Regions from separate parts of the Lacrimispora sinapis genome, predicted to be linked through region 1. Evidence: riboswitches for the same ligand, from Rfam matches in the RefSeq annotation. Region 1 holds a riboswitch; the other holds the start of a gene.

The links. A riboswitch is a leader RNA that binds a small molecule or an ion and turns the genes downstream of it on or off. The one in region 1 is predicted to bind FMN.
Region 2: it holds a riboswitch for FMN, as region 1 does, so the genes downstream of both, ribD (bifunctional diaminohydroxyphosphoribosylaminopyrimidine deaminase/5-amino-6-(5-phosphoribosylamino)uracil reductase RibD) here and VIG27_RS05670 (ECF transporter S component) in region 1, are expected to answer to the same signal.

The regions. Positions count from the first base shown of each region.
Region 1 is NZ_CP141832.1:1,233,307-1,239,528, reverse strand. It holds gene VIG27_RS05685 (radical SAM protein) at 541-1,917, shown strand; gene VIG27_RS05680 (MFS transporter) at 1,895-3,082, shown strand; tRNA gene VIG27_RS05675 (tRNA-Ala) at 3,347-3,419, opposite strand; FMN riboswitch at 3,514-3,630, shown strand; gene VIG27_RS05670 (ECF transporter S component) at 3,712-4,380, shown strand; gene VIG27_RS05665 (DUF4846 domain-containing protein) at 4,496-5,476, opposite strand.
Region 2 is NZ_CP141832.1:1,417,763-1,423,984, forward strand. It holds gene VIG27_RS06430 (bifunctional 3,4-dihydroxy-2-butanone-4-phosphate synthase/GTP cyclohydrolase II) at 1-817, opposite strand, end outside; gene VIG27_RS06435 (riboflavin synthase) at 826-1,452, opposite strand; gene ribD (bifunctional diaminohydroxyphosphoribosylaminopyrimidine deaminase/5-amino-6-(5-phosphoribosylamino)uracil reductase RibD) at 1,452-2,537, opposite strand; FMN riboswitch at 2,683-2,797, opposite strand; gene VIG27_RS06445 (winged helix-turn-helix transcriptional regulator) at 2,874-3,266, opposite strand; gene nirJ2 (putative heme d1 biosynthesis radical SAM protein NirJ2) at 3,519-4,532, shown strand; gene VIG27_RS06455 (ABC transporter substrate-binding protein) at 4,529-5,473, shown strand; gene VIG27_RS06460 (FecCD family ABC transporter permease) at 5,433-6,222, shown strand, end outside.

The DNA.
Region 1 (6,222 bases):
TTGATTAAGAATTATTTGAATTAGTTCTACTCTATATACTTATTATAAAGGTTAATGTAAGGTAAATGTCAATCATTAATATAACTACCAAATACAATTTAAAAAAGTGATTGAACATTAAATTCTGATTATATTTATCAGTGCAAAAAACAGAACATATATTTTAGCATTTAACGTTAGGCTAAGGTTAATCAACAATATTCATAATCTTATTTATTATTTTATACTTTTTACAGTTTAAATTTACATTAATTAAATCTATGTTTTAAAATTAATTATGTATTTTTTATAATTATACAATACTCGTATTGACTTTTTTAATTAACATTGTTATCTTGTTTACATCAAGTTAAGCGCTATCTTGAAACTATACAAGGAAGGAGGATTATAATATGAAATCTATTAATACAAATATTGTAAAAACCGCCGATGCTGCTGTTTCCAATACAGCTGTATGCGGTTACAATGCCGGCTAATTATAATAGTATCAAAATACGGTTCTGGCTATAGCTAGGACCGTATTTTAATAAGAGGAGAAAAATGATGCATTTTGCAAAAGAACACGATATATTTGAACTTTCTAAAGAGCAATATCTGTTAATAAACTATGTTAGTGGGGCTGCTGATATCATAGATAATTCCTGTAAAATCGCACTGGAAAAAGGCGATTACAAATTATTAGATAAAAATATAATTGATGAACTAATTAGTAGAAAATACCTTTTTTCATCTATTCAAGAGTATGAACAGTATTTGTTCGAATTAGACAAAAAACTTCTTAGTGTGGAAAAAACTCAAATGCCAAACTTTCTATTAATTCCTTCTTATAACTGCAATTTTGAGTGTAGCTATTGTTATCAAAAAAGTTATCAAATTGAAAAATTTTATGGTAACAAAGATTATAGCAAAAATATTGTAGACGCCATGTTTGCGGCAATGGATAAAATAATAGAAAATACAGGTAATCAAGAAAATAAAGACTTTATTAAGGTTACCTTAATGGGGGGAGAACCACTTTTTTCACATAATGATGATATACTGCCATTCATATTTGAAAAATTGAAAGATAAAAAATATAAAGTATCTGTCATCACCAATGGTTATGAATTAGATAACTATATTCCTTTTTTAAGAAAACTAAATATAGATTTTATTCAGATAACCATGGATGGAACAAAAGAAATTCATGATACAAAGAGATTTAACAATAAGCATGTAGGGACATTTGATGTAATTATGAAAAATGTTAAAAAAGCTTTAGAAGCTGGTCTTAATGTGGAGATAAGAAATAATGTTGATGCCGATAATATTCTTAATCTACCAGCATTTGCGTATGCCCTCTCGGATCTAAAAAACGACTTTCCAAACCTGCTACACCCATACATTTATATTTTGCAAGATGGGGGCTGCTCTGGAAACAAGACAATAATAAACGAAGTGGAAAGCCTTGAAACAGTATTGGCACTCGAAAAAATATATCCTAATTTAAATATTTTCAGAAAAACATTCCATGGAATAGATTTAATTAACAGTATTGTTAATAATACGCCCTTCAAACCTAAAATGAGTAACTGTGCTGCATGCAGAAACCAATACATATTAGATGGTCATGGCAACATATACAAATGTTGGTTTGGAGTAGGGAATGACAAGTTTAAAATAGGTAATTATATTTCCGATTTAAAAATTTGCGATGTTGCTGATACAGCCTGGAAAAAGCGGAATATTATAAATTTGAAGAAATGTATACAATGCAAGTATCGCTACATTTGCGGTGGTGGATGTGCAAATAGGGCAACGATTGATCCAGATACAGGAATAAGAAGAGAAAAATGTGCCGATTATAAAAAAATAATGGGAATTTACTTTAACCATTTATTCGTGGAGAATAGAAATGAAGAAATCATATGTAAATAATATTTACTGGCTTATTATTACACAATTTTTAACATTTTTTTATATGGTTCAAGTAATACAAACTATTTTTATGAGTAAGCACGGACTTTCCTTATATCAAATAGGTATAGTATATGCTGTATACCAATTTTCAAAAATTGTTCTGGAATTACCTACTGGAATTATCGCAGATAAATATGGAAGAAGAATTAGTACAATCTTAGGTGATGCATTCCTTATAGTTTCAAACCTCTTTGCTTACTTTTTGAGAGACTATCAGGGTTTTATCATTGCTGCAATCTTTCAGGGAGTTTCATATACTTTAATATCAGGCGCATCAGATGCTTTGTTAATTGATAGCATTTATGCATCCCAAAACAAAAAGATAGTTGATAAAATTCATGCTATTTTACGTTGTGGTAGATATATTGCAATATTCTTGAGTTCTGCTATTGGTGGAATTTTAGCGGAACAATCAATGGATCTTGTTTACCAGATAACATTAGTACTTCAATTTTTACCCATAATTGTACTTACTATATTTATAATCGAACCACCATATAAAAAGGACGATACGGAAAAATATAGTTTTAAAAAAGCTATTCGTCATTTATTGGACAATAAACTTATACTACATTTACTGCTAATTGGAGTTTTTACTTCTATCGCACTGATCCCAATCGAAAGCCATTATTTCAATTACTATTTATCGTTTGGCATTAGCGAAAAGTTTTCTGGTTCAATCTATGGATTACAATATCTGATGTCGTCAATGATTGCACTATTTATATATAATACCCTAAAAAAACACTTTTCTGTAAAACTCGTTATTTATCTACCGTCCTTAATTATGGTATCGTTAGTGTTTTTTGCAATAATACCTGGTGTAATTACAAAAAGTATCTTTTACTTTATTACATTGCTTTTATTATGTTGCTATGCTCCCATGCTGGCCAGTTTTATCCATGGTGCGCTAGAAAGTACGTATAGGGCTTCAACTCTCTCAATACAAAGTCTGCTCATGGCAATGCTTGCATTTGTAATTCAGCCAGTATTTGGCAAAATCTCAGACTGCTATGGTTACAATAAGGCGATTGTCCTTATATCAATTATTGCATTTCTGTTTTTAACATATAATGCAAAGAAATTAGCAAATTTTCAAAACAAATTAAAGAATTATTTATAGAAATTTATGATCTATTCAAAATTCTGATATGCTGAGGATATCACTTTTAAAATTCTTTTTATGCATTTGATCATTATAATTTAGATTTGTAAAGTAACAATAAAAAGGTACATTTCAAAACTGAACTGACCCCTTAAAATTAGACTTTATGGGGTCATATCAAACTGAAAACGTACCTTTTTTGCCCTTCATTTACCAAGTGTCCCGTCCCTATAAGTTTTAATTTAAGCCACAAGCTTTCATGCCTGCGGCCTACTATTTAAGTGGAGATAGTGGGATTCGAACCCATGACCTCTTGAATGCCATTCAAGCGCTCTCCCAGCTGAGCTATACCCCCATGGCAGCTATTATAGCAAACCATCAAAAAAATTGCAACAAAATATTGCAATTTTTTCGATGGGTGTTATAATACATCCAGAGCATTTGCATATAGTTGTCTTCAGGGCAGGGTGTAATTCCCGACCGGCGGTAAAGTCCGCGAGCGCGTATTGCGCAGAATTGGTGTGATTCCAATACCGACAGTATAGTCTGGATGAAAGAAGATGTGTTAAATAAAGATAATACACCATCTATTATTAACACCTGAAGGGCACACTTTCAGATGTTACTTATTTTAGGAGGCATGTATTATGAATATGAACAAAAAAACCAGCAGACTCACCATTATGGCTATGCTTTGTGCACTGGCGTTTGTGGCAGTTCTTGTTATTCGGATACCCATTATACCTGTTGCACCATTTTTAGAATACGAACCAAAAGACGTGATAATTTTGACGGGAGGGTTTCTTTTTGGACCTTTGCCCTCTGTTCTGATTGCAGTAATTGTTTCTTTTGTTGAGATGATTACCATAAGCAGCACCGGGATAATTGGATTGATTATGAATGTTCTGTCTACAGTGGCATTTGTTTGCCCGGCAGCCTATCTCTACAAAAAACGCCATTCCATGTCGGGAGCATTGGTGGGAATGATTTTAGGCACGGTTCTTATGACAATCGTTATGGTTTTATGGAATTATTTAATCACTCCCATTTATATGGGATACCCCAGAGAAGCTGTCGTGCAGCTTCTTCTGCCAGCGATTGTTCCATTTAATCTGATAAAATGCGGAATTAATACGGCACTGACCCTTCTTATTTACAAACCGCTTGTTACAACGCTTAGAAAATCGAATCTTTTGGCTTTACGGCCAGAGGATGGGCAAAATACAGGGAAAATAAATTTAGGCACCGTTCTTATTCTTGGAATTATACTGGTAACGGTCATTATGATCATTCTGGTTTTCCAAGGTATTATTTAGAAAAATTAAACAAGCAGCCATTCTTTCGCTGTCCGAATTGCCCCTTAAAGGCCAGACCTAAAATCTGACATTTAAGGGGCAGTTCAGTACTGGGAAAGTGGCTGCTTATTTCAATTTATTTTTCAAGAAATGCTTTCCACCGTTTCAAGCTGTCTTTCTCAAATACATACTCCGGCGTAACAAGGGAATCCTTTATTTCTGAAACATAATACCAGGGATCTTCCTTGTGGAGTGGATTCTTCAGTACATGAAATTCCTGTGCCGGCATGTATCCCTGTGCGAGAAGAAAGCACTTATTCCCTTCCTGATCTTCTGCCACGTCTACCACCATCACACAATGTCCCGGAGTTCCACCCCTGATAAATAAATCCCCAGCCTGTAACTGGTCAAAAACGATGCCACCGCTTTCATTTTCCAAAGACAGGGTTCCTGCATAGATCATGACCTGCCTCAAGTATTTGAGAAAATTTTCTCTGGAATCATCAAAGACTGCACGTTCCTCCCAGCGCACCTGGTTTCCTTCTACAGATAAACGCTTTCCCGATCTCCAGGAGGGGTAATCCATTAAAAATCCATTGGTAAGATGAAAGGATATTGCATCATATACCCCCACTGACCACAGGTATTCCCCATAGATCCTTATGGCACTGTCCGCACACTGCTGTAAATCACCTTTCACCAACGGCATGGAAAACACAGCTGCATGGACTTCCTGTTTTTTCTTTCTGCTCCCATCAAATAAAAGTACAGGACTCTTATCCGGCTTTAACGCATAATTTCTTAGAAATCCCTGAAGACTTCCCAAGGGTTTTTCTGTCCTTTCATAGCCATCAGGAGGTATCAATCGTTCTTCTAACGTATTTCCTGATGGATTGATAATAGATTTTTGCTTTGGTTGAGCAGAAGCAGCTTCTTCACCTTTTTTTCCTGTTCGCTCTGTCAGATGAATGCCCCGCGGTTCCTCACTGGGAAATCCCGCATGAGGTACCTGATTTGTTTCCAGTATAACTTTTGGTTTGTTTAAAAGCTCCTTATTCTGTACTGCTGCCACACAGAACAGTCCGCCTGTAATGATTATGTAGATCCATTTATTCATAGTTCGCCTCCCCCCTCATGGTATTATTTTTATCATGACTTCATAGAGCAGTATAACATGACGGGACATGGTTTGCCGCATTTATAAAAGATTGCTTGTCCCTCTCCTGTGTCCGGTTAATCGCTCTGATAACTCCTGTATATGAAGTTTTTTTATAACTCATAAGACAGTAAAATGATCTGCTAATTCCAATACGTAAAAACATAACTGCCAGATATCTCCCGAAAAGAATTTATACCGGAACGGCGGAAAATTAAAGTACATTTCACAGGACAAATATACTTTCCTGAAACTTTACCGGAACCATTCACTAAAAAATCATACTTTAATTCTGCTGCTGCAAATAAAATCAGTACGCTGGCAATCAGACCAGCTATATACAAGGAAAACTTCTCCCCATTTCCATCAATAGATTCCCGAATGAAAAAAAATCCTGCCTATGCATAAGCCATTCTTAAAGGATCAGGTTTTTTTTTCCCACTGGCGACTACTAAAGCGCCAAGGATTCCACCCAATCCCAGTATTTCGGTTACTGCGGATAGTTTCCATACTTCAAGGCCCCTTCCTCACTTTAATCCCACTTCCTGCATCAGTTATTATATCAGCGTAATGACTGCCAAGTAAAGCACAACTTATAAAGACCATCAAGTGAAACCCCTGGATAAAAATTACATTTAAATCATTAAAGCTTTTTATCATTTCTTGTTCCACAAACTTGCCGGGAACAGATGACTTATTTTAAATGT
Region 2 (6,222 bases), 180 kb from region 1:
GCTGGCCGCAGTCGCAGCGGAGGGAACCAAAGGCATCTCCGGTCAGGCATTCGGAATGGACGCGGCACAGGAGATTGGTTCCGTCACCGATCTCTCCGCGAACCAATGCAACGTGATGCTCCCCGGTTAGCTTGTTCACATAACCGTAGGCTTTAAAATCCCCATATTTGGTGGGCATCTTTGTTACTGCGGCGCACTCTACCAGTTTGTCATGCTTTTTCCGGTAATTTTGAAGTTCTTTAATGGTGATAAAGGTCAGTCCATGAGTCTCTGCCAGTTTGATCAGTTCAGGGGTGCGCATCATGGTTCCGTCTTCCCCCATGATTTCACAGCATAACCCGCATTCTTTCAGACCGGAAAGACGGAGCAGGTCCACGGTTGCTTCCGTATGGCCGTTCCGTTTTAAGACTCCCCCTGCTTTGGCAGTCAGGGGAAACATATGGCCGGGACGGCGAAAGTCCTCCGGCTTTGCATCCTCCATCACACAGGCGCGGGCCGTGATTGCCCGTTCTTCAGCGGAAATTCCGGTGGTCGTACGGATGTGGTCAATGGAGACCGTAAAAGCGGTTTCATGGTTATCGGTACTTTCCGAAACCATTTGAGGGAGCTGCAGCTTCTGACAAAGCGCAGCGCTCATGGGCATGCAGATCAGCCCTTTTCCGTGGACTGCCATAAAATTCACATGTTCCGTCGTGGTAAATTGGGCGGCGCAGATGAAATCCCCTTCATTTTCCCTGTATTCATCGTCGGCAACCAGTATGATCTTTCCCTGGCGAAGATCCTCAAGTGCTTCTTCAATGGTATTAAATGCAAACATATTTCCTCCTATTCCAGACCGTATTTGGGAGTGCCCTTTGACGGGACTGCTGCTCCCAGGAATTTTTCAATATATTTTCCTACACAGTCATTTTCCAGATTTACAGTATCTCCGACCCGTCTGCCGGACAGAGTGGTTTGTTTGGCGGTATGAGGTATCACGGATACGCCAAAATCATTTTTTGACAGTCTGGCAACGGTCAGGCTGATGCCGTCAATCCCAATAGAGCCTTTTTCGACGATGTAACGCAGGATTCCGGGAGTCGTCCGTATGGTGTACCAGATGGCGTTGTCATCCCGATCAATGGAACGGATGATGCCGGTACCGTCGATATGTCCGGTAAGAATATGACCGCCAAACCGCCCATTGGCTGGCATTGCCCGTTCCAAATTGACGGTGGAACCGGAACAAAGCCTTGCAAGAGAGGAGCGGCGCAGGGTTTCGTGCATCACATCTGCGGTAAATGCTGTGGCGGTAAAGGAAGTCACGGTCAGGCAGATACCATTTACACAAATGCTGTCCCCCGCCTTGATATCCTTCAGTATCAAAGAGGCACCAACGGTCAGAACCGCAGAATATGCCCCCTTTTTCACGCCCCGCACCGTACCGATTTCTTCAATTATGCCTGTAAACATCAAAGCACCTCGCTTTCTAAAAGAATATCCTCTCCAAGCACAGTGATTTGGGGAGGTGACAGTGAGACCCCATTGTCTGGAGATTCCATGCCGATTCCACCAACGGGGGATTTTGCATGGATGCCCCCAAACAGCTTTGGTGCAATATAGACCTGGACTTTATTTACGATTCCATCGGTTAATGCGGACCAGTTTAATGTACTCCCTCCTTCCAAAAGAATGCTGTCTACGTTCCTTTTCCCAAGCTGTATCATCAGTTCCTTTAAATCCACCTTTCCCTCCTTTTGAGAAACCGTAAGGACCTCACAGCCGGCTTCCTCATAAGGCTTTATTTTGGCTTGGTCGGTACAGCAGGCAGCCAGAATGGTCTTGTACTGATCGGCAGTCTGAACGACACGGGAGGAGAGAGGTGTCCTCAGGCTTGTGTCGCAGACGATGCGTTGAGGGCTTTTGCAGCCATTGAAGCGGCAGGTCAGCATGGGATCATCGGTGAGTATGGTACTTACGCCAACCATGATTCCGGAATAGCGGTGTCTGTCCTTTTGCACTTGCAGACGGGCGGCTTCTCCCGTAATCCATTTGGACTTTCCGGAATAAGTGGCAATTTTTCCGTCCATGGTCATGGCGTATTTCATTACCACATAAGGGGTTTGATGCTTAATGAAGTGGAAGAAGACTCTATTGAGCTTCCTGCATTCTTCGGATAAAACCCCTTCTGTAACTTCGATTCCATGGTGACGCAAAATGCTGGCCCCTTTGCCTGCAACGACAGGGTTTGGGTCAAGGGAGCCGATCACAACTCTCCGGATGCCGCTTTTTAAAATTGCATCGGTGCATGGCGGTGTTTTTCCGTAATGGCAGCAGGGCTCCAAAGTCACGTAAAGGGTTGCGCCCTGAGGGGATTGCCTACAGCCCGAAAGGGCTTCACGCTCCGCATGGGGCATACCAAACCTCTGATGGAACCCCATTCCGATGATAGTGCCATCTTTTACGATAACAGCTCCTACCATTGGATTGGGATTGACCCAGCCAATCCCTTTTTTGGCAAGTTCCAATGCTTGTTTCATGTAATCAATATCAGTCAACCGGACACCTCCTGAAAAATAAAATGCCTTGAACCGATATCGTTCAAGGCATGGAGTCACAGAATGGAGGGAAGCTGTATCAAAAATAAAAAAACTCCGAAATCAAAACGATTTCAGAGACATTTACAATACACACAACATGTGTTTTCATCTTCTTTCATCCAGACTATACTGTCGGCTTCGGAATTACACCGAATCATGCCTTGCGGCTCGTGGGCTTTACCACCGGTAGGGATTTTCACCCTGCCCTGAAGATATTTATTCAATTACGGTTAATATAGCACCATGCCAAAGCGTTGTCAAGTGCTTGGGCGCATTTTCATTTATTGCTCCCTTTTATGGATTGCCTGGGTCGGGTTCCGTACTTAAATACTGGCTCCCAAACGCGTGCATCAGTTCCAGAATAGGGATGATTTTTGTACCCAGTTCGGTCAAGCTGTATTCCACGCGGGAAGGGACCACCGGATAGACCTTCCGGCTCACCAGCCGGTCTTCTTCCAGACTCCGCAGCTGGGAGGTCAGCATTTTCTGGGTCACCTGAGGAAGCCTTTTTTTGATTTCGCTGAATCGCAGGGTCTTGCTGCTTAAATACCATAGAATCAGAATTTTCCATTTTCCAGAAAGCAGTTCCTGCACAAGGGCCATGGGGCAGACATTGTATTTTAAGCACTGGTCTTTCATATAGCATTCTTCGTGCATGGGCTTATTGCAGATCATATTGGCTGACATGGGACCACCTCTTTCTGGTATATAAAATATAGGAAGTATCAAATGAAGCTATGTATGTTAAAAAGATATCTTACGATCCATTATACCATTTACTGACTTAAATTGTAAATATGTATATTCTGCCGCTTACTATTGTGCCGTTGTTTTTCAACAACACTGGAAAAGCCCTGATTCTATGGAACAGGCCGCCCACATATAATAGGCATATACTTTTAATCCTTATGGCAAAATGCATATGGAAGGAGAACATGGATGATCGTATCTTGGCTGACCACAAATCAGTGTAATTTAAAATGCAGGCATTGCTATCAGGATGCCGGAGGCAGAAGTGCAGAGGAGCTTAATACAGACGAAGCAAAAAAAATGATCGGAGAGATCGCAGCGGCCGGTTTTAAAATTATGATATTCAGCGGAGGAGAGCCGCTCATGCGTCCCGATATCTATGAACTGGTTTCTTACGCAGCTTCCTTAGGACTGCGTCCGGTTTTTGGAACCAACGGAACGCTGATCACAGAAGAAACAGCTGTGAAGCTGAAACAGTGCGGTGCAAAGGCCATGGGCATCAGTCTGGACAGCTTAATAGAAGAAAGGCATAACTTTTTCAGGGGAAAGGAGGATGCATTCCAATTGACCCTGAAAGGCATTGAAAACTGCAAAAAGGCAGGTCTTCCCTTTCAGATCCATACCACTGTTATGGACTGGAATCAGGAGGAGGTATGCGGCATCATAGATTTTTGTGTGGAAACAGGAGCAATTGCCAGCTACTTGTTTTTCTTGATTCCTGTGGGAAGAGGAAAGTTTTTGGAGAAAACCTCCCTTGAGGTGATGGAATATGAAAAACTGTTGAGAACCATTATGGAAAAGCAAAAACACGTTCCCATTGATATCAAGCCCACCTGCGCGCCTCAATTTATCCGGGTAGCCAGGCAGATGGAGGTAAAAACCCGCTTTCAAAAAGGCTGTCTGGCCGGATTGAGCTACTGCATCATCAATCCGGTAGGGACGGTCAGGCCCTGTGCCTATATGGTAGAGGAAGCAGGCAATGTCCGGGAACAGCCCTTTGACCAGATCTGGGAGAACAGCGGGTTATTCAAGCATCTGCGTACTCAGCAATATAAAGGGACATGTGGTGATTGTGTCTATCAGATAGAGTGCGGCGGCTGCCGGGCAAGAGCCGGGTATTACCATGAAGGCGACTATATGGCAGAGGACAGTTACTGTGCTTATGGAAAACAGTTGGAAACAGGAGGGCTTCTGGTCAATTGAAAGGGAAAAAAATCGTATATGGGGCAATTATTTTCATCCTTGCAAGCCTTTTAGCAGGCTGTAACCATAAGCAGACAAAGCTAGCTCCTTCCAGAGAGGGATACCAATTTACAGATGCCCTTGGTCAGGAGATTACCGTTCAAGAGCCAAAAAGAGTGGTGGCACTTATGGGCAGCTTTGCAGAGATCTGGCTGGACGCAGGCGGGAAGCTGACGGCAGTTACGGACGATGCATATGAGGAAAGAGGGCTGACACTTCCCAAAGACACAGTAACTGTGGGAACCTACAACCGTCCCAATGTGGAACAGATCATCGCCTGTGATCCGGACTTAGTGCTCCTGTCTTCCGAAACCAAGGAACATGTGGCCTTAAAGGATACGTTAAAACAGGCAGGTATTACCGCCGCATATTTTCAAGTGACTTACTTTGAGGATTACTTAAAGATGCTGAAACTATGTACGGATATCACAGGCCGCGGGGATCTCTATGAAAAGAACGGTCTGGCGGTAAAAGAGCAGATTGATACCATTATTACAAAAACCAAGGGTCAAAAATCCCCCGCCGTTTTGTTCCTCATTACCTATTCAGGGGGAGCCCTCGTTAAGAATTCCCAGTGCATGACCGGGAAGATGTTAAAGGATTTAGGCTGTGAAAACATTGCGGATCAAAACCAGAGCCTTTTAAAGGAATTTAATATAGAATCCATTATGAAAGCCGATCCTGATTATATTTTTGTTGTTGCTATGGGAAATGATGAAGAACTGGCAAAGAAAAATTTAAAAGAGGCCGTAGAAAACAATCCGGCCTGGAATGGCCTTAGTGCAGTGAAAAATGGCCGGTATATTGTGCTGCCAAAGGAAAAGTTTCTATATAAACCAGATGCGAAATGGGGAGATAGCTATGCATACCTTTTTGAAATCCTGTATGGGAACAAACCGTAAGGCGTGGCTTCTTTTGCTGTGTTCCGCCGCCGGTCTTTTGGTTTCGGTGGGGGCAGGCTTGTGCCTGGGAGCCAATCCCATTGGAGTGCCGGTATTTTTTGACACCCTTATCCGGAAAAACCCGGATGACTTTTTATACCGGATCATTCGGACCGTCCGTTTTCCAAGAGTATTTGGTGCACTGTTGGCGGGAAGCGGACTTGCGGTATCGGGAACCATCATACAGTCTGTGCTGAACAATCCCCTTGCAAGCCCAAACATTATCGGAGTCAATGCAGGGGCCGGATTTTTCGTTCTGCTGGCCTCCGCCTTGTTCCCGGCCCAGCCCGGCCTTCTTCCGGTTTGGGCATTTCTTGGTGCACTGTTGGCCTCCCTGCTGATCCTTTTAGCCGGAGCGGGGAGACAGATGTCCCAGTTATTGCTGGTACTGACCGGATTTGTGGTCAACAGCATTTTCACCGCCGGAATGAACACCATCATGATCCTCAATCCCGATGCCTATGTGGGAGCAGGCAATTTTCTGGCAGGGGGTCTTTCCTCTCTGACGGGTAAGAACATTGCTTTTCCGGCCGCATTGATTCTTCTGGGTCTGATGCTTGCAATGCTTTGCTCCCATGGATTGAATCTTCTTCATCTGGGGGCTGATTGTGCCAAAACACTGGGAATGAATGTTTTGGTCAGCCGCTTTCTGTATATTGCAATAGCGGCCGTACTTGCCGGAGCAGCCGTAAGCTTTGCCGGACTGATTG